DNA from 3 places in the Cellulomonas sp. P4_H4 genome. Region 1 is predicted to be linked to each of the others. Evidence: riboswitches for the same ligand, from Rfam matches in the RefSeq annotation. Region 1 holds a riboswitch; each other region holds the start of a gene.
The links. Region 1 has a riboswitch for S-adenosylmethionine ahead of AC1DPN_RS01910 (aminotransferase class V-fold PLP-dependent enzyme). Riboswitches for the same ligand answer to the same signal wherever they lie in the genome.
Positions count from the first base shown of each region.

Region 2: it holds a riboswitch for S-adenosylmethionine, as region 1 does, so the genes downstream of both, AC1DPN_RS17330 (methylenetetrahydrofolate reductase) here and AC1DPN_RS01910 (aminotransferase class V-fold PLP-dependent enzyme) in region 1, are expected to answer to the same signal.
Region 3: it holds a riboswitch for S-adenosylmethionine, as region 1 does, so the genes downstream of both, AC1DPN_RS01015 (LLM class flavin-dependent oxidoreductase) here and AC1DPN_RS01910 (aminotransferase class V-fold PLP-dependent enzyme) in region 1, are expected to answer to the same signal.

Region 1 is NZ_JBFUKL010000001.1:361,045-370,492, reverse strand. It holds gene AC1DPN_RS01920 (MaoC/PaaZ C-terminal domain-containing protein) at 1-694, shown strand, start outside; gene AC1DPN_RS01915 (fasciclin domain-containing protein) at 754-1,392, opposite strand; gene AC1DPN_RS01910 (aminotransferase class V-fold PLP-dependent enzyme) at 1,686-3,080, opposite strand; SAM riboswitch class IV at 3,136-3,250, opposite strand; SAM riboswitch class I at 3,368-3,471, shown strand; partial or broken gene AC1DPN_RS01905 (DUF1737 domain-containing protein) at 3,481-3,642, shown strand; gene AC1DPN_RS01900 (rhodanese-like domain-containing protein) at 3,669-4,088, shown strand; gene AC1DPN_RS01895 (O-succinylhomoserine sulfhydrylase) at 4,097-5,341, shown strand; gene AC1DPN_RS01890 (DUF1345 domain-containing protein) at 5,395-6,018, shown strand; gene AC1DPN_RS01885 (pyridoxamine 5'-phosphate oxidase family protein) at 6,023-6,505, opposite strand; gene AC1DPN_RS01880 (hypothetical protein) at 6,627-6,932, shown strand; gene AC1DPN_RS01875 (DUF1684 domain-containing protein) at 6,933-7,739, opposite strand; gene AC1DPN_RS01870 (NtaA/DmoA family FMN-dependent monooxygenase) at 7,736-9,121, opposite strand; gene AC1DPN_RS01865 (LLM class flavin-dependent oxidoreductase) at 9,133-9,448, opposite strand, start outside.
Region 2 is NZ_JBFUKL010000007.1:13,837-23,284, reverse strand. It holds gene gcvH (glycine cleavage system protein GcvH) at 1-140, shown strand, start outside; gene AC1DPN_RS17350 (helix-turn-helix domain-containing protein) at 422-655, shown strand; gene AC1DPN_RS17345 ((deoxy)nucleoside triphosphate pyrophosphohydrolase) at 740-1,171, shown strand; gene AC1DPN_RS17340 (MalY/PatB family protein) at 1,189-2,322, opposite strand; gene metE (5-methyltetrahydropteroyltriglutamate--homocysteine S-methyltransferase) at 2,568-4,892, opposite strand; gene AC1DPN_RS17330 (methylenetetrahydrofolate reductase) at 4,898-5,935, opposite strand; SAM riboswitch class I at 5,993-6,087, opposite strand; gene AC1DPN_RS17325 (hypothetical protein) at 6,152-6,367, opposite strand; gene AC1DPN_RS17320 (DNA-3-methyladenine glycosylase I) at 6,570-7,190, opposite strand; gene AC1DPN_RS17315 (TetR/AcrR family transcriptional regulator) at 7,187-8,407, opposite strand; gene AC1DPN_RS17310 (ATP-binding cassette domain-containing protein) at 8,491-9,390, shown strand; gene AC1DPN_RS17305 (ABC transporter permease) at 9,390-9,448, shown strand, end outside.
Region 3 is NZ_JBFUKL010000001.1:201,272-210,719, reverse strand. It holds gene AC1DPN_RS01040 (FAD-dependent oxidoreductase) at 1-282, opposite strand, end outside; gene AC1DPN_RS01035 (ABC transporter substrate-binding protein) at 402-1,409, opposite strand; gene AC1DPN_RS01030 (amino acid ABC transporter ATP-binding protein) at 1,489-2,256, opposite strand; gene AC1DPN_RS01025 (amino acid ABC transporter permease) at 2,256-3,290, opposite strand; gene AC1DPN_RS01020 (GNAT family N-acetyltransferase) at 3,341-3,928, opposite strand; gene AC1DPN_RS01015 (LLM class flavin-dependent oxidoreductase) at 3,925-5,034, opposite strand; SAM riboswitch class IV at 5,249-5,368, opposite strand; gene AC1DPN_RS01010 (lysylphosphatidylglycerol synthase domain-containing protein) at 5,474-7,915, opposite strand; gene AC1DPN_RS01005 (winged helix-turn-helix transcriptional regulator) at 8,010-8,396, opposite strand; gene AC1DPN_RS01000 (zinc-binding dehydrogenase) at 8,514-9,413, shown strand.

The DNA of each region.
Region 1 (9,448 bases):
CCAGCACCTGCTCGGGGAGTCCGCGAGCGACCTGCTGCCCGCAGGGTTCGTGCACGTGCTCGCGTTCCCCGTCGCGACGGCCGTCATGGCACGCTCGGACTTCCCGCTGCCGTTGGCCGGCCTCGTCCACCTGTCCAACCAGGTCACGCAGCACCGCCCGCTCTCGCTCGCGGACACGTTCGACGTCCGGGCCACCGCGGCGAACCTGCGTGCACACCGCACCGGCACGCAGGTCGACCTCGTGACCACGGTCTCGGTCGGCGACGACGTCACCTGGCGAGGCGTGTCGACGTACCTGGCGAAGGGCGTGTTCCTGCAGGGCGAGGGTGCGTCCGACGAGCGCCCGCCGTTCCAGGCGCCCGTGCCGACCGCTCAGTGGGTGCTCGCCGCAGACACCGGGCGCCGGTACGCGGCGGTCTCCGGCGACCGCAACCCGATCCACATGTCGTCCTTGGCCGCCAAGGCGTTCGGCTTCCCTCGTGCGATCGCCCACGGCATGTACACGGCGTCGCTCGCACTCGCGGCCGTCGGCGCAGCACGAGGCGACGCGTTCGACTGGTCCGTCGAGTTCTCGAAGCCGGTCCTGCTGCCGTCGACGGTGTCGGTGCATGTCGGTGCGCTCGAGCGGGGCTTCGAGATCGCGGCCTGGACCGCGGTGCCGCACCTGACGGGGACCGTCACACCCCTGGCCTGACGCGGCGGCAGCCGCCGGGTCTCGGAGCCCGACGACTGCTCACCTGCATCCATCCTCGGTCAGAGGTCGGCCGGGCGCAGCACGAAGGTGATCGCGTGGGCGATCTGGACGTTGCCCGCGTTGAGGTCGAGCTGGCGGCGGATCAGGAACGGGTTCAGGTCGTTGCGGTCCTGGTCCTTGAGCTGCACCAGGGCGAGCCGCTTGCTCAGGACGTCCACCTGGAACGTGCCACCCTGCGCCGTCGTCAGCACCGCGTTGTCCGACGCCAGCGCGGCCGACGAGTCGATCGTCACGCCCGGGACGACGTGGTACAGCAGCACCTGCTCGATCGCGTCGATGCCTACGGCGCCGGCCAGCGCCGTCAGCACCTTCTGCTCGCTGCCGTACCAGTGGTGCGTGAGGTCCCACGCCAGCAGCTGGAACGCACGGTCGTTCGGCACGAACGCGGTCAGCGGCACCGTGCCGTCCGCGAGCACCGCCACCGGGCTGGCGGGCTTGGCAGCCAGCACCGCGGCGACGGCCTGGTCGAGGATGTCGAAGTCGTACCAGCTGCGGTCGAACGTGTCGCCGTCCGACGCCAGCAGTGCCGCAAGGCTCGACGTTCCTGGGGCGGCCGACGCGGCCGGCGCGAGCGCGAGTCCACCTCCCGCGGCGAGACCGGCGACGACCAGGGCGGACAGAGTGCGGCGGATCCTCATGATGGGCTCCTACGGACGAGGGTTCACGGCCGACGCCCCAGCGCCGCACCGCGCGGGCACCCGGTCGGACGCCCTGCACCCACTTCCCGGCCACCCCGCGCGACGGATGCACGCGGTCACAACGCGGCCGATGTCGCACCCGATGGCGTCGCGTCGCCGTCGAGACCGTCACTCCGACACGAGACCGGCACGTGGAACTGCCGGGCTCGTGTGGGACTGACGGTCTCGTGGCTGCGGGTGGGCAGCTGGCCGACCAGCGGTCGGCAGCCAGGGCTGCCGCCTGGGGCCGGCGGCTAGTCGTCCAGGGCCGGGCCGCAGGCTGCCGCGGCCGTGGCTGCCAGGTGGTCCAGGCCGTGCACGGCGACGAGCGGGCGGGTGTCCTCGACGACCGCCCAGCAGCCGTCGACGACCTCGTAGCCGGAGCTCGGGCCGTCCGTCAGGTAGGTGGTCAGCGCGGAGATCAGACGGTCGACAGCCTCACTGGTGGTGCCGACGCCGACGGACGCGCGGATCGCACCGTCGGACGCGTCGAGGTGCGCGAGGAGCGGGTGGGCGCAGAAGCGGCCGTCGCGGACACCGATGCCGTGCTCGGCCGACAGGTACGCGGCGACGAGGCCGGGGTTGTGGCCGGGCACCGTGAAGGTGAGCACGCCGACGGGTGCCGCCGAGTCGGGCCAGATGCGCGCGATATCGACGCCGTCGATCGCGGCCAGACCCGCGACGAGCCGGGACCGGAGGGCATCCTCGTGCGCGCCGAGCGCACCGGCGGGCAGTGCGGCGAGCTGGTCGCAGGCCTCCGCGAGCGCGATCGCACCGATCACGTTGGGCGAGCCGGCCTCGTGGCGCGCCGGCGCGGGCTGCCAGACCGTGCGGTCGGTCCGGACGTCGCGCACCGCACCTCCCCCTGCGAGGTACGGCGAGCCGGTGTCGAGCCAGTCGCGACGGCCGACCAGGGCACCGGCCCCGAACGGCGCGTAGGTCTTGTGCCCCGAGAACGCGATGTAGTCCGCATCGGTGGCCGCGAGCGAGAAGCCGCGGTGGGGCACCAGCTGGGCACCGTCGACAGCGACGCGCGTGCCCTCGGCGTGCGCGAGGGAGATGACCTCGTCGAGCGGCAGCGACTCACCGGTGACGTTGGAGGCGCCCGTGACGGTCAGGAGCGCGTAGTGCTGGCGGGCGAGCTCGTCGCGAAGCTTGGAGAGCGTCTCCGCCACGGTGCGCGCGATCGGCAGGATCGTCGTCGAGTGGCCGTGACCGTCGCCCGAGTGCACCCAGGGCAGCAGGTTGGCGTGGTGCTCGATGTCGAGGACGAGAACCCGGGAGCCCTGCGGGACGACCCGCGCGAGCAGGTTGAGCGAGTCGGTGGTGTTGCGGGTGATGATCGCGACGTCGTCGGGACGGGCGTCCACGAAGCGCGCGATCGTCTGGCGTGCGGACTCGTACAGGGCCGTGGACACCTGGGACAGGTAGCCGGCACCGCGGTGCACGGACGCGTACAGCGGCAGGACCTCGGTCACGCGCGCGGCGACGGCGTCGAGAGCCGGGGCGCTCGCCGCGTAGTCGAGGTTGGCGTAGACGCGCTGCGTGCCGTCGACGAGAGGAACGGTGGTGTTGCCGCCGACGACGGGGAGCAGGGCGCCCACCGCATCGACGTCCACACACGAGAGGCGCTCGACGGTTGCGGTCATGATGGTCCTCCGACAGGTCTCGAGGGCCACTCTTCAGCCGACCAACAGCCGGTGGACCCCGCGCTTGCCGTGCTCCGGACGGAGCACAGCCAGGTCGTCACCCGGGGCACCCCACCGCGGAGGAGGGTTGCCGGCCAGCGAGCCGGGGCTTGACGCTGGCGCTCATGACCTGAGAAGAGGGTCCCCGCAGCCCCGCAGGACTGTCAACGCGTGATCCGATTCATCTCGGATGGCAAGACTTCGATACCACCAGTTGGAAACGTCGAGGCGTCGCACTAGCATCACCGACACCATCCAGAGCGGCTGAGAGATCTGGCTCGACGACGCCGCAGCAACCCGCATGCACCGACAGGTGCCTGGTCGAGGGTGCTACCGCCAGGACCGATGGAGGTTCCCGCACGTGACCGAACGACTTCTCTACCGGCTGCTCAGCGGCCCGGACGACCTTGCATTCTGCGAGCGCGTCTCAGAAGCCTTGGCTAACGGCTACGTCCTGCACGGCGGCCCGGCCGCCACCTTCGACGGGACGCGCGTGGTCGTCGCGCAGGCCGTCGTCCTTCCCCGCCCCACCCACGAGACGAGGCCCGCATGAGCTACGCCGGCGACCTGACCCCCCAGCAGGCCTGGGACCTCCTGACGTCCGACTCGAGCGCGCTGCTCGTGGACGTCCGCACCGACGCCGAGTGGGCGTACGTCGGCATCCCCGACGGGTCCTCGATCGACGGCCGGGCCGCGCTCGTCGAGTGGGTCACCTACCCGTCCGGGCGCCCGAACCCGCAGTTCCTCAAGCAGCTCAGCGAGGTCGGGCTCGCGCCCGGCGACGGGCGTCCGATCGTCTTCCTGTGCCGCTCGGGCGTGCGCTCGATCGCCGCCGCAAACGCGGCCACCGCAGCCGGGCTCGGTCCGGCGTACAACGTGCTCGAGGGCTTCGAGGGCGACGTGGGCGCCGACGGGCACCGTGGGCACTCGGGCTGGCGCGCTGCCGGCCTGCCGTGGCGGCAGCGGTGAGCCCCCGCGTGCCGGGTCCCGGCGACTGGGACGAGAAGCGGGTCGAACGAAGCACGCTGCGCCCCGACACGCTCGCCGTGCGCGGCGGGCTGGTGCGGTCCCAGTTCCAGGAGATGTCCGAGGCGCTGTTCCTGACGCAGGGATACGTCTACGACGACGCCGCACAGGCCGAGTCCGCGTTCGCCGGCGAGTACGACCGGTTCCTGTACTCGCGCTACAACAACCCGACGGTCTCGACCTTCGAGGAGCGCCTGCGCCTGCTCGACGGCGCCGAGGCCGCCTTCGCGACGGCGAGCGGCATGTCCGCCGTGTTCACCGCCATCGCGGCGGTCGCCAAGGCGGGCTCCCGCGTCGTCGCGGCCCGTGCGCTCTTCGGGTCGACCGTCGTGCTCTTCGAGGAGGTCTTCGCCCAGTGGGGCGTGACGACGGACTACGTCGACGGGCACGTGCTGTCGCAGTGGGAGGAGGCGCTCTCGACGCCCGCCGACGTCGTCTTCTTCGAGACGCCGTCGAACCCGATGCAGGACCTGGTCGACATCGCGGCGGTCACCAAGCTCGCGCACGCGGCGGGCGCCCTGGTCATCGTCGACAACGTCTTCGCCACGCCCGTGCTCTCGCGCCCGCTCGACTTCGGCGCCGACGTGATCGTCTACTCCGCCACGAAGCACATCGACGGTCAGGGGCGAGTGCTCGGCGGCGCGATCCTGGGCACCGACGAGTACATCCACGGCCCGGTGCAGACGCTCATCCGGAACACCGGCCCGTCGATGTCCGCGTTCAACGCCTGGGTCCTGCTCAAGGGCCTCGAGACCCTCTCGCTGCGCGTCAGGCACCAGACCGCGTCGGCCCTGCGCCTGGCGACGTGGCTCGAGGAGCAGCCGGGCGTCTCGATGGTCCGCTACCCGTACCTGCCCTCGCACCCGCAGCACGCGCTCGCGCTCGCGCAGCAGTCGGGCGGCGGCACGGTCGTGACGTTCAACCTGGCGGTTCCCGAGGGAGCGACGCCCGACGTGGCCAAGAAGGCGACGTTCGGGGTGGTCGACGCGCTGCGGATCATCGACATCTCGAACAACCTGGGCGACGCGAAGTCGATCATCACGCACCCCGCGACGACGACCCACCGCAAGCTCGGTGCCGAGGGGCGCGCAGCCGTGGGTATCGGCGAGTCGACCGTCCGGCTGTCCGTGGGGCTCGAGGACCCGGACGACCTGATCGACGACCTGACGCAGGCGCTGGGCACGCTCGGGCACTGACGCCTGGGCGCGCCTGCCGATGGGTGTCCGTGCCGCCGGTGAACACTGGCGGCATGGACACCCGACAGCTGGCGACCACCTCGGGTGCTCGCCTGCTGGTGGGCGTGCTGGTCGCCATCCCGGTGGGGATCGTCGTGGGCCGGACGTCCGTGCCGGCAGCGCTCCTGGCGGCCTGGGCGTGCGCCGCGATCGTGTTCGTCGGGTGGACCTGGGTGGAGTGCGCGCCGATGGGTCCCGACGCGACGGCGTCGCACGCCACCCGCGAGATCCCGGCGAACGGCCTCGTGACGCACCTCGTCGTGATCGGGGCGGCGCTCGTCGCCCTCGCCGGCGTGGCCGTCGTGCTCTTCCGGCACGAGATCGGCCAGGCACTCCCGACCATCGCGGTGCTCGCCAGCGTCGTGGGGTCGTGGGCGGCGGTGCACACCGTGTACGCGCTGCGGTACGCGCGGCTCTTCCACACGTCCGGCGGCGGCATCGACTTCCACATGGCGGAGGCGCCGCGCTACACCGACTTCGCCTACGTGGCCGTGACCGTGGGCATGAGCTTCGCCATCTCGGACACCGACCTCGCGTCCTCGCTCATGCGCCGGGTCGCCCTCGTCCACGCGATGCTCAGCTACCTGTTCGGCACCGTCATCATCGCGCTCCTGGTGAACCTCGTCGCCTCGGTGTGACGTCTCAGAACGCGACCGTCTCGTTCTCGCCGCCGTCGTAGCGCTCACCGGTGAGCTTCGCCTTGACCAGGCTGAATGCCGTGGTCAGCCTGCCGCCGGGGGCGTGCCAGTACTCGGCCGTCTCGCCGCGCAGCGCGATGAGCACCACTCCCGACGTCTCGGGGCCGTCGGGGAACCACGCGTCGGCCGTCGGACCCCAGAGCTCCTTGATCTTGGTGAGGTCGCGCACGACCTCGGCCGACCCGGAGACCGAGACCCAGGCGGTCGAGTCCGCGAACGCGGCGTTCGCCGGGCTACCCGACTCGATCTCGTGCACCTTGTGGCTGTCGTCGTCCGCGAAGAACCAGAGGTCACCGTCGAAGTCGACGTCCTGCACACCCATCGGACGGCTGACCAGTGCACCGTTCTCGCCCACCGTGGTGAGCATCGCGATCCGCGCGTCCTTGATGAGACGGGCGACCGTGGCGACGTCGTCGTCGTGCGTCATGAGAGCTCCCTGCCTGTGGTCCGCTGCGGGGTGTTCTCACCGTGGCGGCGGCGCCACGCTAGGCACGATTGCCCGGGCTCACCACCGGAACGACCGGCCGCGGCTGAGGGATCCTCAGCACATGAACGAGTTCGACGCGATCGCCGTGGACCTCGTCGCGCGCGGCGCGACGCTCGGCCAGATGATGGGCCACCCGATGCTCAAGGTCGGGTCGTCGATGTTTGCCGCACACACGGGCGACGGGCACCTCGCGGTGAAGCTGGGACGGAAGACCGCGGAGCACGCCGAGGCGCTCGAGCTGCCCGGCGCGGCCGTGTGGTCGCCGGGCGGTAGCGGTCGCCTGTTCTACGACTGGGTGTCGCTGCCGCCCGAGCAGGAGGACCACTGGATGCGGTTCGCCGAGGCGGCCCGCCTGCTCGTCAGCTGATCAGCGGACCCACTGCTCACCGGCCTCGACCGCGACCGTCAGCACGTTCTCGGCGGGCGGGACCGGGCAGGTGGCGAACTCGGTGAGGCCGCACGGCAGGTTGCTCGCGCGGTTGAAGTCGAGCCTGACCGTGCCGTCGACCAGCTCGCCGAGCGTGAGGATGCGCGACGCCGGGTAGGTGGTGACGCCGCTGGTCGCGTCGCGGAACAGGACGCTGAGACCGCGTTCGCCGCCGTCGAAGACGACGAGCTGCTGCGGAACCCCGGAGACCTCGAAACGCACCGTGCCGACGGCTGCGTGGTGGTGCTCGAGGCCCTCCACGACCGCGCCCGTCATGACCCTGCGGGGCGCGTCGAACGCCTCGAACGTGCCGCTGAGCGACCATTTCTCGTCCGGCGCGTACGCCGGGATGCCCGTGAACGCGGCGAGCTGCGGCGCGCGGGGGTCGTGCACGCGGACGATCACGTGCGCGGTCCGACGAGCCACCTCGAGGATCAGGTTGCCGGAGCGCACCCGCAGGCCCGGCCCGCCCTCGACCGGGTCGAGCGTGGCCACGCCGTCGACGACGTCACCGCCCGGCAGCACGAGCCCGTCGGTAGCGGCCGCCTCGACGGTGAGCGGGTCGCCGGGCGCCGCGGTCCAGCGGCCCGGGAACTCGTCGAACACCGAGGCTTCCGAGGTGAGCCAGTGCAGCGCCGTGATGGCGACCCAGCCGTGCGGCTCCGCGTAGTAGGCCTCGCGGGAGGCGTGCCACGTCTCCCAGTCGGAGACGAAAGTGTCGGTTGCAGTATCGGTGTCGACGGTCATCGGGCGGTCCTCTCCAAGGAGACGGGATCGAGGGTGTGGCCGAACGCCTCGGCGACGGGCAGTCCGAGGTTCTCCCGCAGCGTGGAACCCTCGTACGACGTGCGGAACGAGCCGCGCTCCTGCAGCAGCGGGACGACCTTCTCGACGAACTCGTCGAGCCCGTGCGGGGTCAGGTGCGGGACGAGGATGAAGCCGTCGGACGCGTCCTCCTGCACGTAGCGGTCGATCTCGGAGGCGACGTGCTCGGGGGTGCCGACGAAGTTCGTCCGGCCGAGGACCGCGATGACGAGCTCCCGGATCGACAGCCCCTTGGCCTCCGAGAGCTCACGCCACTGGCGTGCGATCGCCACCGGGTCCTTGAAGAAGCTGGCCCGACCGTTCGTGATCGACGGCGCGTCCACCAGGGGGTCGATCGTCGGCAGCGGGCCGTCCACGTCGTAGTCGGACAGGTCGCGGTTCCACAGCTGCTCGACGAACGCACGCGCGACCGACGGACGCACCGTCTGGAGCTGGAGCTCACGCAGCCGCTCCTCGGCCTCCGCCGTGGTGTCGCCCAGCACGAACGACGACCCCGGAAGGATCAGCAGGTCCTCGGGCCGACGACCGTACCGGGCGAGCCGACCCTTGACGTCGGCGTAGAACGTCTTCCCGTCCTCGATCGCCGAGTGCCGCGAGAAGACCGCGTCCGCCACCTGCGCCGCGAGCTCGCGGCCGCCGTCGGAGTCGCCGGCCTGGATGATCACCGGGTGCCCCTGCGGCGGCCGCGGCAGCGTCGGCGTGGCCTCGATGTCGACCAGTCGGCCGGCGGTACGCACCGTCCCGAGCGACCCGGGCCGCACGAAGTGCTCTGCCTCGTCGACGATCGCGTCGGGCGCCCACGCGTCCCACAGCGCGCGGGCGGCCTCGACGACCTCACGCGCGCGCTCGTACCGGTCCGGGTATTCCAGGTACCCGCCGCGGCGGAAGTTCGCACCGTGGAAGGCGTCCGACGACGTCACGACGTTCCAGGCGGCGCGTCCCGCGGACAGGTGGTCGAGCGTCGCGAACTGACGCGCGAGCTCGTACGGGTCGTTGAACGTCGCGTTGATCGTGCCGGCGAGGCCCACGTGCGTCGTGACGCCGGCCAGTGCCGCGAGCACCGCGTACGTGTCGGGACGGCCGACGACGTCCTGGTCGACGAGCTGCCCGCGGTGCTCGCGCAGGCGCAGCCCCTCGGCCAGGAACACGAAGTCGAAGAATCCGCGCTCGGCCGTGGCGGCCAGGTGCTGGAACGACGCGAACGCCGACTGCGTCTCGGGCCGGTGGCTCGGGTCCGTCCAGACGGTGTGGTGGTTGACGCCCGGGAAGTGGGCGCCCAGGTGGATCTGCTTCTTGGCGGTCATCGTGGCGTCCTTCAGCGGGTGGTGGCCGGGGCCGCGTAACGGCTCACCGGGCGGGGCAGGCCGAGCGTGGCGCGCAGCGTGGTGCCGCGCGGGTGCAGCGGCAGGTGGCCGGAGAGGTGGGTCAGAGCCGTGGCGTCGGCGAGCGGGCGGACCGTCACGCCGTCGACGCCGGTCGTCGCGACGAGCTCCACGAGCGCGTCCGCGACCGTGCGGGCGCCTCCGACGACCGCGGGGGACGGCCAGTGCTCGTACCCGTCCAGCGTCGCCAAGGTCGCTCTCGCCTCGGCGTCGGACGCTCCGAGGAGCACGTCGACGTCGAGCAGGATC
Region 2 (9,448 bases), on a different contig from region 1:
AGATCAACCAGTCGGCGATCGACGACCCCTCCGTCGTCAACTCCGACCCCTACGGTGCGGGCTGGCTCCTGAAGGTCGACGTCACGTCGACCGGTCCGCTCCTGACGTCCGACGAGTACGCCGCGCAGAGCGCAGGCTGACTCGCGGACGAAACGGCCGGGTTACCAAGTCGTCCCTTTTGGCGGGCAATATGGTCCACCGATCGGGTGAAACCTCGAGACCGGCCACACGTACGGCGTATCAGGGTGCCGATGCGACGTTCATTGTGGGTGGTTAGCGAGATCGGCATGTCGGGGGGGAACCCGAACATGAAGAGTTGGCAGAAGTGGCGTCATGGCTCACGACCTGCCCCCTCTCATCCGGTACGCAGCCCAAGGCGTGACCCGGACGTCCCGGGACATGCAGCACACCGGAGGACATCATGAGCATGGTGGAGACGAGCAGGACCGTCGGAGTCTCGAACGACGCACTGACGCGCCGCGAAAGGGTCGTCCTGGCCGAGCTGGCCGAGGACGTGACCCTGGAAGAGATCGCGACGCGGCTCTTCGTCACGCGCAACACCGTGAAGTCGCAGGTGCGCAGTGTCTACCGCAAGATCGGCGTCTCCACGCGTGCCGAGGCCGTCGCCTGGGCCGTGGCTCACGGAATCCGCTGACTCTTCCCGGCGTCGACGGCTCGAGCAGCGTGGCCGTCGCACCAACGCCGCCCCGGTTTCCCGGGGGCCTGGCAGACTCACCGCATGACCTCACCCGTACTCGTCGTCGCCGCCGCCATCGTGGACGATCTCGACGATCCGCGTGAGCTGCTGGCCGCGCGACGCGCAGTCCCGGCCCGCTTGGCAGGCCGCTGGGAGTTCCCCGGCGGGAAGGTGGACGGCGACGAGCCGCCCGAGGACGCGTTGCACCGCGAGATCCGTGAGGAGCTCGGGGCGCGGGTCGGCCTCGGCGACGAGCTCGTGGGTCCGGACGACGGCATGTGGCGCCTCTCCGACGAGTACGTGATGCGCATCTGGCTGGCCGAGGTGGTCGAGGGAACTCCCGAGCCGCTGGTCGAGCACGACGAGCTGCGCTGGCTGCCCCTGAGCCAGTGGCACGACGTCCCGTGGCTCGACGCAGACATCCGCATCGTCGACGCACTGCAGGCGCACCTGAGCAAGGCCGCTCAGCGCTGACGGCCGCCTCCCACTGCTCAGCGGGGGGTGGCGTCGAACGTCGCGCGCAGGCGGGCCGTCGCCTCCGTCAGGATCGCTGACGACGTGGCGAAGTTGAGCCGAACGTGCCCGGCTCCCTCGGCGCCGAACGTCGGTCCGGGGTTGACCGCGAGCCCGCCGTCGAGCAGCGCGCGCGACGGCTGGTCCGAGAACGCGCTGAGGTTCAGCCAGGCGAAGTAGGTGGCCTCCGGGGGCTCCCAGCTGACCAACGGCGACAGCAGGCTCTGCAGGAGAGCTCCGTTGTGCTCCAGCCCCGCCAGGACCTCGTCGAGGAAGGCGGCACCGTCCGCGTACGCGGCCGTCTGAGCGACGACCCCCAGGTGCATGACCCCGTCGGACACGGGCTGCGGCAGCTGCTCCAGCTCGGTCGTCTCCGGCCCGGGGACCGCGATCGCTGCGCGCAGCGCCGCCAAGTTGTACGCCTTGGACGCCGAGTGCACCGCGATCGCGTCCGGGATGACCGTGGTGGCCGGGATGAACCGGGAGCCGCGCGCCCGGACGAGCGGTGCGTGGATCTCGTCGGCAACCACGCGGACACCGTGCCTGCGGCTCAGCTCGCCGACCGCCGCCAGCTCCTCGGCGCTGTGCAGCGTGCCGGTCGGGTTGTGCGGGCTGCAGAGCAGGTAGGCCGCGCGGCGGCCATGGGTGGCGGCCCGGCCGAACGCGTAGTCGAGGGCGTCGAGGTCCAGGCGGCCGGAGGCCCCGAGCGGCGCGTGCACGACGTACCGCGCGGCGTGCGTGAGGAACGTGGTGAACGGCGGGTAGACCGGAGGGTTGATGACGACGGCGTCGCCCGGATCGGTGAGCAGCCGGACCATCTCCGTGACCCCGACCATCACGTCGGCCGTCATGCGGGTCCGGTCGACCGGCACGTCCCAGCCCCACCGCCGCGCCGCGAACCCGGCGAACGCCTCGGCGTAGGAGTTGCCCGACGGGTAACCCGTGTCTCCGCGCTGCATGGCGTCGTGCACGGCCCGGACCACCGGCTCGGCCTGCGGGACGTCCATCTCCGCGACGAAGAGCGGGAGCACGTGTGGCGGGTAGTGCCGCCACTTCTCCGAGGTGCGCGTGCGGAGCTGGTCGATGGTCAACGTGTCGAAGATCGTGCTCACGTCCCGACCGTAGACGCACGACAGCCCCCGACCGCGAAGGTCGGGGGCTGTCGGTCTGACGTCAGAGGGTTGCGCGGACCACCCGCCCGCGGCCACGGAGGTCACGGGACGGGTGGCGGGGCATCAGAGAGTCGCGCGGACCACCCGCCCGCGGCCACGGAGGTCGCGGGACAGGTGGCGGGCATCAGAGAGTCGCGCGGACCACCCGCCCGCGGCCACGGAGGTCACGGGACAGGTGGCGGGCATCAGAGCGTCGCGCGGACCTTCTTCGTCGCCTCGATGATGTGCGTCAGCGACGGGGCGACCTCCTCGTAGCGACGCGTCTTCAGGCCGCAGTCCGGGTTGACCCAGAGCTGGTCCACGGCGATGGCCTTGACGGCCTCGGTGAGCAGCTCCTCGACCTCGGCCTCGCTGGGGACGCGCGGAGAGTGGATATCGTAGACACCCGGGCCGACGGCGCGGGGGTAGCCGGCCGAGGCGATGTCTCCGAGGATCTCCATCTTCGAGCGGGCCGCCTCGATGGACGTCACGTCGGCGTCGAGGCCGTCGATCGCGCCCATGATCTGGCCGAACTCCGAGTAGCACAGGTGCGTGTGGATCTGCGTGTCGGCGCGGACGCCCGCGGTCGACAGGCGGAACGAGCGGACCGACCAGTCCAGGTAGGCGGCGTGGTCCTCGACGCGCAGGGGCAGCAGCTCGCGCAGCGCGGGCTCGTCCACCTGGATCACGGCGATGCCGGCGGCCTCGAGGTCGGCGATCTCGTCGCGCAGCGCGAGGCCGACCTGGTTGGCGGTGTCACCGAGCGGCTGGTCGTCGCGCACGAACGACCACGCGAGGATCGTCACCGGCCCGGTGAGCATGCCCTTGACCGGCTTGCTGGTCAGCGACTGGGTGTACGACGTCCAGTCGACCGTGATCGGCTTCGGACGAGAGACGTCGCCCCACAGGATCGAGGGACGCGTGCAGCGCGAGCCATAGGACTGGACCCAGCCGTTCTGCGTCACAGCGAACCCGTCGAGGTTCTCCGCGAAGTACTGGACCATGTCGTTGCGCTCGGGCTCGCCGTGCACCAGCACGTCGAAGCCGATCTGCTCCTGCAGCTCGACGACGCGGCGGATCTCCGCCTTCATCTCCTCGTCGTACTGCGCCTCCGTCAGCTCGCCCTTGCCGAACGCGGCGCGCGCCTTGCGGATCTCGCCGGTCTGGGGGAACGAGCCGATGGTCGTCGTCGGCAGCGGCGGGAGGTTCAGGCGGGCGGCCTGCGCGACCTTGCGCTCGTCGAACGGACCGCGGTTGAACGCGTCCTCGCTGAGGGCGGCCGCGCGCTCGCGGACCGCGGGGACGACGACGCCGGGCGCCGTGCGACGCGAGTTGACCGCGTCGGTGGCGGCGAGCAGCTGCTCGTGGATGGCCTCGCGGCCCTCGGTCAGACCCTCGGCCAGCGTCACGACCTCGGCGACCTTCTCGTCGGCGAAGGCGAGCCAGCTCTTCAGCGTCTCGTCGAGCGTCGGCTCGTCGGTGGTCGTGTGCGGGACGTGGAACAGCGACGTGGAGGTGCCGACGGTCACCGCGGCGGCGCCGAGGCCCTCCAGCTGCTCCAGGATCGCGAGCTTGGCGTCGAGGTCGGCGCGCCAGATGTTGTGACCGTCGATCACGCCGGCGACCAGCGTCTTGGTCTCGAGGCCGGGTACGGACTCGGTGGGCGCGCTGCCGCGGACGAGGTCGATGCCGATGGCGTCGACGTCGGTGGCCGCGAGCACCGGGAGCGCGGCGCCCAGGTCGCCGTACGGCGCGGCGACGAGGATCGCCGGGCGGTCGGTGAGGTCGGTGGCCAGGGCGCGGTACGCCTCGATGACCGCGGCGAGCAGCTGCTCGGCCGGGACCTCGATCGAGTCGGAGACCAGTGCGGGCTCCTCCAGCTGCACCCAGGTGGCACCCGCGGCGGCGAGGTCCTGGAGCAGAGCGGCGTAGACGGGCAGCAGGTCCTCGAGGCGGTCGATCGGCGCGAAGTCGTCGGGCGCACCCTCGGTCGACTTGGCCAGCGCGAGGTACGTGACGGGGCCGACGATGACCGGACGCGTCAGGACGCCGTCCGCGAGGGCCTCCTTGAACTCCCGCACGGGGCGGTCGCTCGCGTAGCGGAACGTGGTCTCGGGGCCGATCTCCGGGACCAGGTAGTGGTAGTTGGTGTCGAACCACTTGGTCATCTCGAGCGGCAGGTCGTCACCGCGGCCACGCGCCACGGTCGAGTAACCGGCCAGGTCGAGCGAGCCGTCCTCGGCGACGACGTCGGCGAAGCGGGCCGGGACGGCACCGACGACGGCGGTCGCGTCGAGCACGTGGTCGTAGAACGAGAAGGCGCTCGGGATCGCGGGAACGTCCTTGGGCAGGCCCAGCTCGACGAGGCGGTTGCGCGTGCGGCGACGCAGGTCGGCGGCCACAGCCTCCACGTCGTCGGCGCTCGACTTGCCGGCCCAGAATGACTCGATGGCCTTCTTGAGCTCACGGCGCGGTCCGATGCGCGGGTAGCCGAGCACGGAGCCGGCGGGGAACTTCGGGGTCTCGCTCATGGTTTTCAGTCCCTCGAGGGTCGGGCGGTTGCCGTGACCTGCGGCCCGCTGGCCAGGTCGGGAGCTGTCCGAGCTCCGCCGTCGAGGTGTGCACCCTCGAGCAGGTCAAGTACGGCATGGTGCTGGTTGAACGTGTAGAGGTGGACGCCGGGAGCCCCGCCGTCCAGGACGCCGTTGACCAGGTCGACGCTGGCACGGATGCCCCGGCGGTGCCGGTCGAGCTCGTCGTCGGCGGAGCCGAGCAGGTCGAACAGTCGCTCGGGCACCGGAACCCCGGTGAGGTCCTGCAGCCGCAGCAGGCGGGCCGGGTCTGTGGTCGGGATGATGCCCGGGATGATCGGGATGGTGACGCCGGCCTCGCGCGCCTCCTGGACGATCCCGAGGTAGTCCTCCGCCTCGAAGAACACCTGCGTGATCGCGAAGTCGGCGCCGGCCTCCTGCTTGGACAGCAGCGACGCGACGTCCTGGGCCCGCGTGCCACCGGTGGCGTGGTTCCCGCGGGGGAAGGCGGCGACGGCGACCGAGAGCGGACGGACGCGAGCCCGCACGGCCTGCGACGGGCTGTCCGCGCAGCGCTGCGCCTCGATCTGACGCAGCAGCTCGACCAGCTCGCCGGCGGTCTGGAGCCCGTCCGGGTGCGCGACCCAGTCGGTCTGGTCCGTGGGCGGGTCGCCGCGGAGCGCGAGGAACGAGCGGACGCCCTCGTCGAGGAACTCCTCGACGATCGTCGTGATCTCCTCGCGCGACGTGCCGACGCAGGTCAGGTGGGCGATCGGGTTCAGGGTCGTCTCGTGCAGCAGGCGGCTGACCAGCTGCCGCGTGGTGACGCGCGTCTTGCCCGAGGCGCCGTAGGTGACCGAGACGAAGTCCGGGTGCACCGACTCGAGCGCCTGGATCGTGGCCCACAGGCGCGGCGCCGCGTCAGGATTGCGCGGCGGGAAGAGCTCGAAGGAGATGGTGGGCCGGTCGTTGGCAGCCTGCGGGCGCGCGGCGGGCGCAACGTGCAGTCCGGGCGTGCGAGGTTCCACCGTCGCGGCGCTCACAGTGGGCCCTGCGAGGCGGGTCGTCCGGTACAACGGTGGTTCGGGGACATCTGGTTCTCTCCATCGTCCCTGGCGGAAGCACCCACACCCTCGTGAGAGGGGGGTTGCTGCGGCGTCGTGGAGCCAGGTCTCTCGGCCGCTCTGGATGGTAGCCGCGATGGTAGACCGGCGACCACATGGTGAGCAACCATGTTCGACGGGTGAGACGCGAGTGTCTCAGACCTCTCGGCGCGTCCCCAGCGACCCGTCGTCGCGCCCGCGCTTCTGTGACGGCACGTCGAACCACGACGTGGGCGATCCGGCCGGCACGAGGCGGAGCCCGTCGTGGACCGCGGCGAGGATCTCGACGTCCGGTTCGGCCGTCCCGGCCAACGCCTCTGCCGCGGCGCGCACGTCGTCGTGCCGCCCGTCGGGTTCGAGATCGTCTGCCACTCGCCGCACGATAGTGCGCAGAATCCCGCCTGCCGAGACGCTCGCCGACACATCACCCGCCACAAGCTGAGATCTCACCCGCGGCCCACGGCACGTCGCTCGAGCCGTCGGCCGGACCTCTACGGCGTGCCCGGGCGTTCGCCCTGGTCAAGCGTCTAGGTGGATCGCGCCAGCGGACGCTGTGGCCGCGAAGCGGCGGTGTCTACACGCTCCGAACCGTCGGGCAGGTCGCCAGATGATCGTCCACCACGCCGCACGCCTGCATCGCGGCGTACGCAGTCGTGGGTCCCACGAACCGGAAGCCGAGCGACTTGAGCTCCTTGGCCAGGGCCTTCGACTCGGCGGTGATCGCGGGGACGTCGGTCCAGGTGGACGGCCGGACCCAGTCGGTGCGGTCGGGGGCGTGCGACCACAGGACGGCGTCGAGCGATCCGCCGGACGCGTGCAGCTCGCGCAGTGCCCGGCCGTTCGCGATCGTCGCCTCGATCTTGGCCCGGTTGCGCACGATCCCGGCGTCGGCCATCAGCCGTGCGACGTCGTCGTCACCGAACTCGGCCACACGCTCCGGGTCGAAGTCCGCGAACGCGGCCCTGAAGGCGGGACGCTTGCGCAGCACGGTGATCCACGCGAGCCCGGACTGGAAGCCCTCGAGCGCGAACCGCTCGAACAGGGCGTGCTCGCCGTGCACCGACTTGCCCCACTCCTCGTCGTGGTACTGCTCGTAGAGCGGGTTGCCGTCGCCGAAGCAGCGGCCGGTCAGGGTCGGCACGTCGACCAGCAGGGTTCGCGGTGCGTCTACCGGTGGGGCATCGGGAGAGGTCATGCCTCGAGTCTGTCGGGTGCGTCCGACACCTGGACGGGTCCAGGCGGCAGCACCCGCCGGGCCGGGGGCTGTGGGTGGCTCGCGGCGACGGTCACGAGCCGCTCGATGCCGTCGAGGATCAGCTGCGTACCGAAGTCGAGGGAGTCGTCCCCGGGCTCCTCGGACGGGCCCCACGAGAACGCGCCTGACGACGCGGCCCGCACGAGGGCGGGGTGGGACGCCGGTGTGGCGAGCATGCCGATGAGCTCACCGAGATCCGGGGCCTCGCCGTCCGCGGGGCCGACGGCGGCGGTGCGCGCCTGGGACGACAGCTGCTCGCTGATCCGCAGCTGGTCGAGCGCGTGCGTCGACAGCACCCCGATCGCACCGACCTTCTGCCGCTCCGTCAGCGGCGTCTCCTCCAGCGCGGCGAGCATGCCCTCCATCCAGGCGAGGCGACCCGGACCGATCGCGTGCAGCACGGTCGTGGTGCGCGCGAGCCACGGGTGCGCCCGCAGGATCGGCTGCTGGATGGCGAGGATGAGCTCGAGCCGCTCGCGCCAGCCACCCAGCTCGGGCCCGGTGGGGGGCGGCGAACCGCCGGCACGGTCGGACATCAGGCTCAGCACCTCGTCCTTGGACGAGACGTACCGGTAGAGCGACATCGTCGTGAACCCGAGCGACTCGGCCAGTCGCGCCATCGAGACGGCGTCCAGTCCCTCGGCGTCGGCCAGGGCGATGCCGGCATCGGCGATCTGCTCGAGCGTGAGCCCGGGCCGGGGGCCGGGGCGACCGACGGCGGGTGCGCGCCACAGCACGGCGATCCCCGGTGGCAGGTCGGCCGCGAGCGCGGGTTGCTCGTCGTCGGGCGCCGTCGAGTGCGCGACACGGACGGCCTGCCGGCGGGCCTTCTCGGCGTCACGGGCGGCCCGCTGCTGGGCGAGGGACGCGGTGCGCTCGGCACGCTCGGCCTCTCGGAGCTGACGCGCGACCTCACGCGCCGCATCCCGTGCTTCGCGCTCCTGACGTTCGCGCGCCTCGCGCTCGCGCTTCTCCTGGTCCGCGGCGGCGCGCACCCGGTCGCGCTCGCGGCGTTCGGCGTCCCGCTGAGCGTCACGCTCTGCCTTCTCGGCGTCCCGACGAGCGCGGTCGGCCTCCTTCGCCTCGGCGCGCTCGGCCTTCTCCCGGTCGCGTCGGAGCGCCTCGGCCTCGCGTCGTGCTTCCTCGATGTCGTCCACGACACCTCCTTGACCGTCGATCCTACAAGTGTGTATGACGTACACACACAGTTTATGCCATACACAAACGAGAGGAACCTGCGATGAGCGCACCCGTCGTCGTCGCCCGTGGACTGCGCAAGTCCTACGGCGACCTCACCGTGCTTGACGGCGTCGACCTCGACGTCGCCCAGGGCGAGGTGCTCGCGCTGCTCGGACCCAACGGGGCAGGCAAGACCACCACCGTCCGCATCCTGTCCACGCTGGTGAAGCCCGACGCCGGAACCGCGTACGTCGCGGGCAAGGACGTCGTGCGACAGCCCGCGGACGTCCGAGCGGCGATCAGCCTCACGGGGCAGTTCGCGGCCGTCGACGAGCTGCTGACCGGCGTCGAGAACCTGCGGCTCATGGCGCGGCTGGCGCACCTCGATCGCCGCGAGGTCCGCACCCGCAGCGACGAGCTGCTGGAGCTGTTCGACCTCACGGACGCCGCCCGCAGGGTCGTGAAGACCTACTCGGGCGGCATGCGGCGGCGGCTCGACCTGGCCGTCGGACTCCTGGCGCGGCCGCAGGTGGTGTTCCTAGACGAGCCGACCACCGGCCTCGACCCGCGCAGCAGGAACGGGCTGTGGGACGTGATCCGGGAGGTCGTGGCCCAGGGGACCACCGTCCTGCTGACCACGCAGTACCTGGAGGAGGCCGACGAGCTGGCCGACCGGATCGCGGTCATCGACGGCGGCCGCGTCATCGCGAACGGCACCGCGCCCGAGCTCAAGAGCGCGGTCGGGTCCGCGCACGTCGAGCTCCGCCTGAAGGACGGCGAGGCCGAGCGCATCCAGACCGACGGCACCGTCCCCGACGTCCGCCGGATCCTCGCCGACGTCGAGCGTCGCGGCGTCGCCGTCGACACCTGGGAGGTCCGCTCCCCCACCCTCGACGACGTCTTCCTGACCCTCACCGGACGTCCGACCGACGACCGCGTCCTCGCCACCCAGGAGTCCTGATGACCACGATCACCGCGCCTACGGCCCCAGCCCTCGGGTGGGGCGTCCACGACACCGC
Region 3 (9,448 bases), 160 kb from region 1:
TGGCTCGCCGTGGCTCACGCCGCCGGTGAGCGTGAGCAGCCGCGCGCCTGTCGCGTCCTCCAGCTCACGCCACAGACCGAGCGCCTCGACCGTCAGGTCCAGGTACTCGGCGCGGTCGTAGGTCTGACGGTAGATGCGGGACGCACCGTGCGACGCGCCCTGGGCGTGCCCGGGCTCGAACCGCTCGAGCAGGACCACCGAGCGTCCGCGCCGGGCGAGCTGCCACGCGGCCGCCGAACCCATCACGCCGCCGCCGATCACCAGGTGGTCGACGTTCTCCATCGGGGGTCCTCTCGTCGCTGCAGATGACAACACGGTGGCCGGCCGGGCGTCCCCCGACCCCAGCCGGCCACCGTCGAGTGCGCTGGTGTGAATACCAGGGGCACTCGGCTCAGGATGGTTCAGCTGGTCTTGGGCAGACCCGGGGGGTTCGTCTCAGACGTCTCGATCGCCTCGGCCTCCAGGCCCCAGCGCTCGAGCACCTGCTGGTACGTGCCGTCCTCGAACGTGTGGTTGAGCGCCGCGGTCACGGCCTCGGCCAGGCCGGAGCCCTTCAGCGTCGCCACGGCGATCTGCGCGGTGTCGGGCCAGCCGCCGTTGAGCGTGCCGACGACCTTGAACTGGTCGGGCGCGGTCGCGGCACTGTAGGCCAGGCTCGCGTTCGGCCCGACGTAGGTGTCGAGCCGACCCGACTGCACGGCGAGCAGGACGTCGGAGTAGTTCTCGTAGTACTCCGGCTCGCCGCCCTTGATCGGCTCGAGACCGTTGTCGATGTTCTCCTGGTTCCAGGCCAGCAGGATCTTCTCCTGGTTGGTCCCGGAGCCGACGCCGATCGTCAGGCCCGCGATGTCCTTGGGCTCCTTGATCTGCTTGATGTCGCTGCCCGCGGCAGTGAGCCAGCCGAGCTGGTCGTTGCGGTACGACGAGAAGTCGTAGAGCTCCTTGCGCTCCTCGGTCACCGTGACGTTCGAGATGACCGCGTCGACGTCACCGGACTGCAGCGCGAGCGGCCAGTCGGCCCACGCCTTGACCTCGATCTCCAGCTTGAGGCCCAGCGCGTCGGCGACGAGCGAGGCGATGTCGGGCTCGTTGCCGATCGGGGTCTTCTCGTCGTCGGCCAGGAAGCCGAGCGGCGGGAGGCCACCGGCCGTCGTCGAGACCTTCAGGACGCCGGCCTCCTTGATCGCGTCGGGCAGCAGCGCGATCGCGTCGGCCGACTCGGTGGAGTGGATGCGGTCCTGGTCGGGGCTCGTGTTGATGGTCAGACCGGCGGCGGCAGACGCGGAGCCGGCGGGCTCGGCGGCGACGTCGTCTTCCGCGGCGGCCGATCCGCTGCACGCGGCGAGCGCCAGCAGGGGCGCGACGGCCAGTGCGCTCAGGAGCCGGGAGCGTCGGAGGGGTGTGGTCACGGGAGTGTCTCTCTTTCGGTGGGTGCGCGAGGGCGCGCGGGTGTGCGGGGACGGTCAGGGGTGTGTTCGGGCGGAGGAGCTAGAGCACCTTGTCCAGGAAGGCTCGGGTGCGGGCGTGCCGGGGGGCGTCGAGCACCTGGGACGGCGGTCCCTGCTCGACGATCCGGCCGCTGTCCATGAAGACGATCGAGGTGGCGACCTCGCGGGCGAAGCCGATCTCGTGCGTCACGACGACGAGCGTCGTGCCGGTCGCGGCGAGGTCCCGGATGACGTCGAGAACCTCACCGACCAGTTCCGGGTCGAGCGCGGACGTCGGCTCGTCGAAGAGCACGACCGCCGGCTTGACCGCGAGGGCCCGAGCGATCGCCACCCGCTGCTGCTGCCCGCCGGACAGCTGGCGGGGGTAGGCGTCGGCCTTGTCGGAGAGCCCGACGCGTTCGAGCAGGGCGCGCGCCTCGACGACCACCTCGGCGCGGGGGCGGTGCTGGGCCGAGATCGGGGCCTCGATGACGTTCTCGAGCGCGGTCAGGTGCGGGAAGAGGTTGAAGTTCTGGAACACGAACCCGATCCGGGTCCGCTGCGCCAGGACGTCCTTCTCCTTGAGCTCCTGCAGCGCCCCGTCGGAGCGTCGCTTGTAGCCGATGAGGTCGCCGTCCACCGAGATGAGCCCGCGGTCCACCTTCTCCAGGTGGTTGATCACGCGCAGCAGCGTCGACTTGCCCGAGCCCGACGGACCGAGGATCACGGTGACCTCGCCCGGCTGGACGGTCAGGTCGATGCCGTCGAGCACCTCGAGCGTCCCGTAGGCCTTGTGCACGCCACGCACCTCGACGAGTCCGGCGGCCATCAGAACCCTCCCTCGTTGGTGGGGCGACCGGTGCGGACCAGTGCGTTGCGGGCAGCACGCCCGTAGCTGGGCGGTAGATCTCGGGGCAACGGTCTGCCCGTGAGCCGCGACCAGGTGACGCCCAGTCCCCAGCGAGCCTTCTGGATCGGGGTCGGCGGCAGCTGACGCAGGGCCCCCTTGGCGTAGTGCCGCTCCAGGTAGTACTGGATGACCGTCAGGACGGTGGTCACGACGAGGTACCAGATGCCCGCGACGATGAGCAGCGGGACCACGCGCTGGTTCCGGCCGTAGATGACACCGACGATGTAGAACAGCTCGCCGTACGCGAGGACGTAGACCACCGAGGTGCCCTTGACCAGGCCGATGATCTCGTTGACGGCGGTCGGGACGATCGTCCGCATGGCCTGCGGCAGGATGATCCGCCGCTGCTGGCGACGTCTCGGCAGTCCGAGGGCGGCGGCCGCCTCGTGCTGGCCCTGGTCGACACCGATGATCCCGGCGCGGATGATCTCGGACGCGTAGGCCGCCTGCGAGAGCCCGAGCCCCAGGACCGCGGCGCCGAACTTGTCGATCACGGACAGCGTGTCGAGCTCGACGAACGACGGACCGAACGGCACCCCGAGCGTCAGGTGCGGGTACAGGTAGGCGAGGTTGTACCAGAGCAGGAGCTGCAGGATCAGGGGCACGGACCGGAAGATCCAGATGTAGCCCCAGGCCACGGACCGCAGCAGCGGCGACTTGGACAGCCGCATCAGCGCGAGCACCGTGCCGAGCCCGAAGCCGACCACGGCGGCCGCGGCGGTGAGCCGGAGGGTGCCCCACAGGCCGTCGAGCACGGACGGCCACGTCAGGTACTGCCAGACGATGCTCCACTCCCACCTGGGGTTGGAGACGAGCGAGCTGACGACCATCGCGAGCAGGACGGCGACGATCGCGGTGGCCACCCAGCGGGCGGGGTGGCGGGCGGCGTAGACGCGGGGTTCGTCGTGGACGACGACGTCAGACAGGTCCGGCTGGACGTCGTCCTTGTGCAGGAAGGCGGTGGACACGGGTACTCCGGGGTTCGGGGGGCTGCTTGCGGGAGCTACGGCTGCGGGGCGTCGTGCTCCGGACAGAGCCACTTCTCGAACGCCAGCGGGCCGATCTCCTCCGGGGGGAGGGTGGTGTCGAACAGGGGGTGCCAGCCGGTCGCCAGGTACAGCGCAGCGGCCTCGGGCTGCCGCGGACCGGTGGTCAGGTACAGGCGCTCGTAGCCGGCCGCGGCCGCACGATCCTCGAGCTCGGCGAGGACGAGCCGGGCGAGCCCACGGCGACGGTGCGCCGAGCTCGTCCAGATCCGCTTGTACTCAGCCGTGCGGACGGTCGGCAGACCGTCCTCGTCGCGCGTGCCGGGCCGGCTGAGAAGGTCTGCCGAGCCGAGCTCGGGCTCGGCACGCAGCCGGAAGGCGCCGCCGGCCACCGGGACCTCGTCCTCCAGGATCAGGACGAGGTCGCCGTCGGGAGCCGCGAACTGCTCCGCGGGATACCGCTCGAGCTCGGTGCGCAGGTCGGCCTCGGTGAAGAACTCGCTGTAGCGGGTCAGGTACTCGACCGCCAGCTCGTCGAGCATGGGCCGCACGGCCGGGTCGCTCAACGCGTAGGAGCGCACGACGCGCTCGTCGGTGGTCGTCATGCCGTGGCCGCGTACGTGTGAGCTGCGGCGGCGCCCGCGGTGCTGTGCAGGCCGAGCGTGTCGCGGAACGTCCGGCCGGGGTACTCGGACCGGAAGGCGTCCGCCGCTCGCAGGACCGGCAGCACTCCGTCGACAAGGGCGACCAGGTCGGTCTGCACGGACGCCGGCCGGACGGTGAAGCCGTCGACCGCGTCGGCGTCGAGCCAGTCGGTGACCAGGTCGGCGAATCCGGTGGACGTGCCGACGAACGCGAGCGAGCCGGTGTCCCAGCTGACGCCCTCGAGGTCGGTGAGCATGTCGAGGCGGGCCTGCGCGCTCGCGGTGTCCGGGCCGACGATCAGGTAGACGTCGACCAGGACGCGCACGTCGCGCGGGTCGCGACCGGCGGCGACGACCGCGCTCAGCACACGGGCGCGGGTCTGCGCGGCCTCGTCACGAGTCGTCGCGCGGATGCGCACCACGTCGGCGTACCGGCCGGCGAGGTCGATCTCGGGGGGCGTCGTGGCCCGCACGACGACGGGCGGGCGGCCCTGCGCGGGACGGGCGGTCGCCTTCGGCTTGCCGGCGGCGAAGTTCACGCCGTCGTGCGTGGTGAACCGCGGACGGACCACGGGCAGGTCGTCGGCGCTGTCCCAGAGCCGGCCGACCGTCGCGGCGGCGTCGGCGGCACCCTGCACCGCTGCCGCGTGCGCGGACGTGGACCGCGGACCGGCGGTCGGCACCTCGTCGAGACGCGTGCTCCAGCCGACCTGCCACCCGGCGCGACCACCGCTGGCCTGGTCGATCGTCGCGATCGCGGTCGAGATGTGCGCGGGGGCCGTGTGCGTGGTGCCGACGGCCGCGACGATCCCGATGCCCTGCGTGCGGGGGGCCAGCCGACCCGCGACGAGGGCTGCGTCGAGGCGGCTCGTGCTGCCGCCGGGGTGCAGCGCGAAGTCGTCGTCGAACACGACGAAGTCGAGCGCGCCACGCTGGGCGACGGCGACGAGCTCCTCGAGCCGGCCGGCGTCGAAGAGGCGCTGACCCTGGGAGCCGTGGGTGCGCCAGGCGGCGGCACGGGCGCCGGTGTCGGACAGGTCGACACCGAGATGGGCATGGGTGGACACAGGGGTATCCGTTCGTGTGGTGCGAGAGGTGGGGGCGCGCACGGTTTCGGGGTGCGGCGGGGCGCGCCCCGTCAGGGGGCGTGCGTGGGGTGGGACGGGGCTGCTAGGGGGTCAGCGACAACAGGAACGCGAGAGCATGGCGACGCCGCTGCTCGTGGAGCGGGTGGCTCCGATCGCGTTCATGGTCCGTCCTCTCGTCCCGGCGGGGCCGGGGCTCGCGTTGTTGCCGTGCGGGGGCTCGACGCCCTCCACGACCAGGTCCTCATCCGGGGCACCCCGCCACGCGGAGGGTTGCCATCCAGCTAGCCGGAGCTTCGCGCTGGAAATCTTGACCTTGTTGGTAGGAATTTAGGCGGCATGATTCCGGCACGTCAAATGGCTGGCCACATCGTGAGATCGGACATCGGCCCTGGTCACGCGGTGTTGGTCAGCAGGTCGCCTACACGTACTCGTGACGACGCAGCCACCGCATCGCCGCGGCACCCCAGATCGGGGGCAGGTAGAACGTCACGAGCCGGAACGTGATGGCCGTGGAGATCGCGATCGCACTGGGGACGCCGATCGCCTGCAGGCAGAGCGTGAGTGCCGCCTCGGAGACTCCCACGCCGCCCGGGATGGGCATGAGGCCGGAGAACAGCGACACGGCCGTGTTGATGAGGATCAGCTGGGAGAAGTGCGCGCTCTCCCCGAACGCGTGCAGGCACAGGCCCAGGACCGCGGCCTGGAGGAGCTGGGCGCCGAGGTTCCCGCCGAGCATCGCCGCGACCTTGCCGGGCCTGCGAAGGACGCCGAGCGAGGACTGCGCCGCGTGGACCTGGCCCGCGAGCGACGCCCGGATCCGCGGGACGATCGCCGTGACCCGGTGGCGCAGCTGCGGGACGACGAGGGTGACGACGACGCCGATCACGACCAGCGCGATCAGTGCCGCGAGCAGGGACGGGCTCGTCGACCCGTCATCCGAGCCGCTCGACCCCGTCAGGACACTCTCGCTGAAGCCGGGCAGCCCGCTGACCAGGACGACCAGGATCAGGCCGACCTCCACGACGAACCCGCTGACGCTGTCGATGAGCCCGAACGAGAGGGCTGTGGCGGCGGGGATGCCGAACTTCTGGAAGAAGCGGACCTCGAGCGCGAGCCGGGCTGCGGTCGCGGGGATGACCAGCGAGATGAACTGGATCGCGTACTGCAGCATGAGGACCGGGAAGTACCGCAGACGTGCGAGCGAGGCGCCCAGCGTCGCGCCGGCCGTCGAGGCCGGGATGAGCGGACAGAGCAGCAGCGCGGCGACGACCCAGGCCCAGCTCGCCGAGCCCAGCGCTTCGGCGACGCTGGCGACATCGATGCCGACGAGCAGCGAGACGACGAAGTACACCAGGAGCCCGACGAGCAGGAGCTTCCCGACCGACGCCGGCGTCACGCGTCGCAGACGTTCCAGCGGTGGTTCGTCGACCCCAGCGGCCGCGATGGCGCCCGCCCGCAGCTCGTCGATGGTCCAGCTCCGCGCCCGGACGTCCGCTCGTGTCCCGTGCCCGAGCGCGGCGGGCTGCAGGTACGGCAGCACGTCTGCCAGGCCACCGGCGCCGAGCGCGTCCAGCGCCGCGGCGACAGCCCGGTCCGGTCCGACGACCAGGGCCGTCGCGACGAGCAGCCGAGCCCGGTCGGTGCGCAGGTCACCGTCGTCGGAGGCCGACGCCGCCGCGTCGAAGTCGGCCAGGGCCACGGCGCCGTCGGGGCGGACGACGACCCGGGCACCGTCGATCTGACCGTGGCTGATGCCCGCGCCGTTCAGCGTGACCACCGCGCGCCACATCTCCGCGAGCAGGCCGTCGTCCAGGCCGTCGGGCTCGAGCTCCGCCAGCGTGGTCGCGGGGCTGCTGGTGACCAGGAGGGCGTCTCCCTGGACGGCCATCCCGACCGCGACGATGTCGAGCGTCGGCACCTGCGCCTGCGCGGCCAGGAGGGTCATCAGGGCCTCGTGCTCGACGCGCGACCTGCGACTGCTGCCCACGTGCGCCCGCTCACCGCGCCGGGTCAGGGCGGTCCACAGCGACCCGACGACCTGGCTGTCCCACGCGTCGCGCCCGTAGACGCGGACGCGCAGGTTCGTGCCGTCGTCGGTGCGTGCGAGAAGCATGGTTCCGGTGGGAGCGATGTGCGGGGTCGAGCGCACGTCGTCCACCGGCACCCCGAGATCCGCGAGCGCGACCTGCACCTGGGCGTCGGTCAGGCGCCCCTGGGGAGACCCGAGGATCAGGTGCGTGATGGCGGCCGCTGCGATCCCGACGGCGACGGCGGCCGCAGCCCCGAGGACGTTGGTCGTGCCCACCCCGATCGCGGCGACGGCACCCAGGGCGATGACCAGGCGGTTCGCGTACCGCCACGGCCGCGCCAGGTGCGGTGAGGCCACGACGACGATCGCCGTGAGCACCGCGACGCGGGTCGCGACGTAGATGGCCGGCGGTCCGGACGCGATCAGGGCCGCGACCGTGTCGGAGGGATCCGTGCCGGCCAGCGCCCCCACGCCCATCGCCGCGCCGAACGCGAGCGCGGCCGCGACCGCTTGGTCGACGAGCAGCCGGCGCCGTCCTCGGCTCACGGCGGGGAGCAGGACCAGCACGAGTGCCCACAGCGCGAGGAGGGCGTAGGCGATGTTCCAGAGCCAGCCGAACACCGGCTCGAGCCACGCGAGAAGGGTGTCCATCGCGTCGTCGGCACCCGACGGTCCCGGCGCGGCCAGGGCGAGCAGTCCCAGGGTCAGGAGCGAGACGGCGAGCAGCAGGATGTCCGTCGGGCGGCGCAGACGTGGTGCCTGTTCGGCGGACGACCAGACGCGCACGAGCTCGCGCACCGCGGTGCGGGACCGTTGCGACGGGCCGGGCATCGAACCTCCTGCGCAACGCGACGCGACGGACGCCGGCTGACCTGCGCGGCGTCTGGACGAAGGGTACTGGCCGCGGTGGCGGGCGAGGGCGCGATCAGACGCGCAGGTCGTAGGCCTCGCGGGCACGCGCGACCGAGTCCATGTTGGCCTCGGCCCAGAGCTTCACCGCGTGCACGACGGACGTCAGGGAGACGCCCAGCTCGGTCAGCTCGTAGTCGACGCGCACGGGCACCGACGCGGTGACGGTGCGGGTGACGACGCCGTCGCGCTCCATCGAGCGCAGCGTCTGCGTGAGCATCTTCTGGCTGACGCCGTTGAGCCGGCGACGCAGCTCCGAGTGCCGCTGCGGCCCGTTCACGAGCGCGACGAGCACGAGGCTGACCCACTTGTCGGAGAGCTCGTCGAGGAGCTCGCGCGTCGGACAGTCGGCGTCGAACGCGTCGTACCCGGAGCTGGGCAACGGCGGCATGGTCTCGAGCACGGCAGCCTCCAGAGGAACTGGTCGAACCCCATAGGCACCAGAAGGTGCCTACTTCCCAAACCATACTATTGCGCTGAGGATGACGGCGACCAGATCAGCGACCGTCAGGAGGACGCCATGAGCGCCGTCACCGTCACCACACCCGGACCCACCGCCACCGTCGAGATCGTCGACCAGCCCGTCGCCGAACCCGGCCGCGGCGAGGTCCGGGTCCGCGTCGAGGCAGCCCCGGTGCACCCTGCCGACGTCGCGACCGTCCGCGGATACTTCCCGGTTCCGCCGGCCGCCCGGTACGTGCTCGGCTGGGGGCTGGCCGGAACCGTCGACGCCGTCGGCCCCGAGGTGACCGACCTCGCCCCCGGCGCCCCCGTGCTCGCCCTGTCCGACTGGTTCGACACCCTCGTCGGCGCCCAGGCCTCGTCCGTCGTGCTCCCCCGGGCGTCGGTCGGCGAGCGCCCGGCGTCTCTCGGCGCGGTCGAGGCGTCGACGCTGGCGCTCAACGCGCTCACCGTCGCCCAGGCCCTCGACCTGCTCGACCTGCCCTCGGGCTCGACGCTCGTGGTCACGGGCGCGGCCGGTGGTCTCGGCGGCTTCGCGGTGGAGCTCGCCCGGCACCGCGGGCTCTCGGTGCTGGCGATCGCACGCGAGGAGGACCGCGCGTTCGTCGAGCGCACCGGTGCCCGTCTCGTCCTGCGCGGCACCGACCTCACGACGCTCGCCGCCGACGGCGCCCTCGACAACGCGGCCCTCGGCTCGGCAGCCCTCGACGCCGTCCGCGACGGTGGGGTGCTCGTCGCCGTCACCGAGCCGTCGACGCCCGCCCCCGAGCGGGGCATCCGCGTCTCGACGGTGCACGTGGTGAGCGACTCCGCGGGCCTCTCCCAGGTCGCGGCCCTGGCCGCCGAGGGCGTCCTCACGCCACGCGTCGCCGACACCTACCCGCTGGAGAAGGCCGCCGACGCGTACGACGCGGTCGCCGCCGGCGGGCTGCGAGGGGTCGTCGTGCTCGTGCCGTGAGGCCACCCGGTATCTGGTCCGGCGACGAGCGCTCC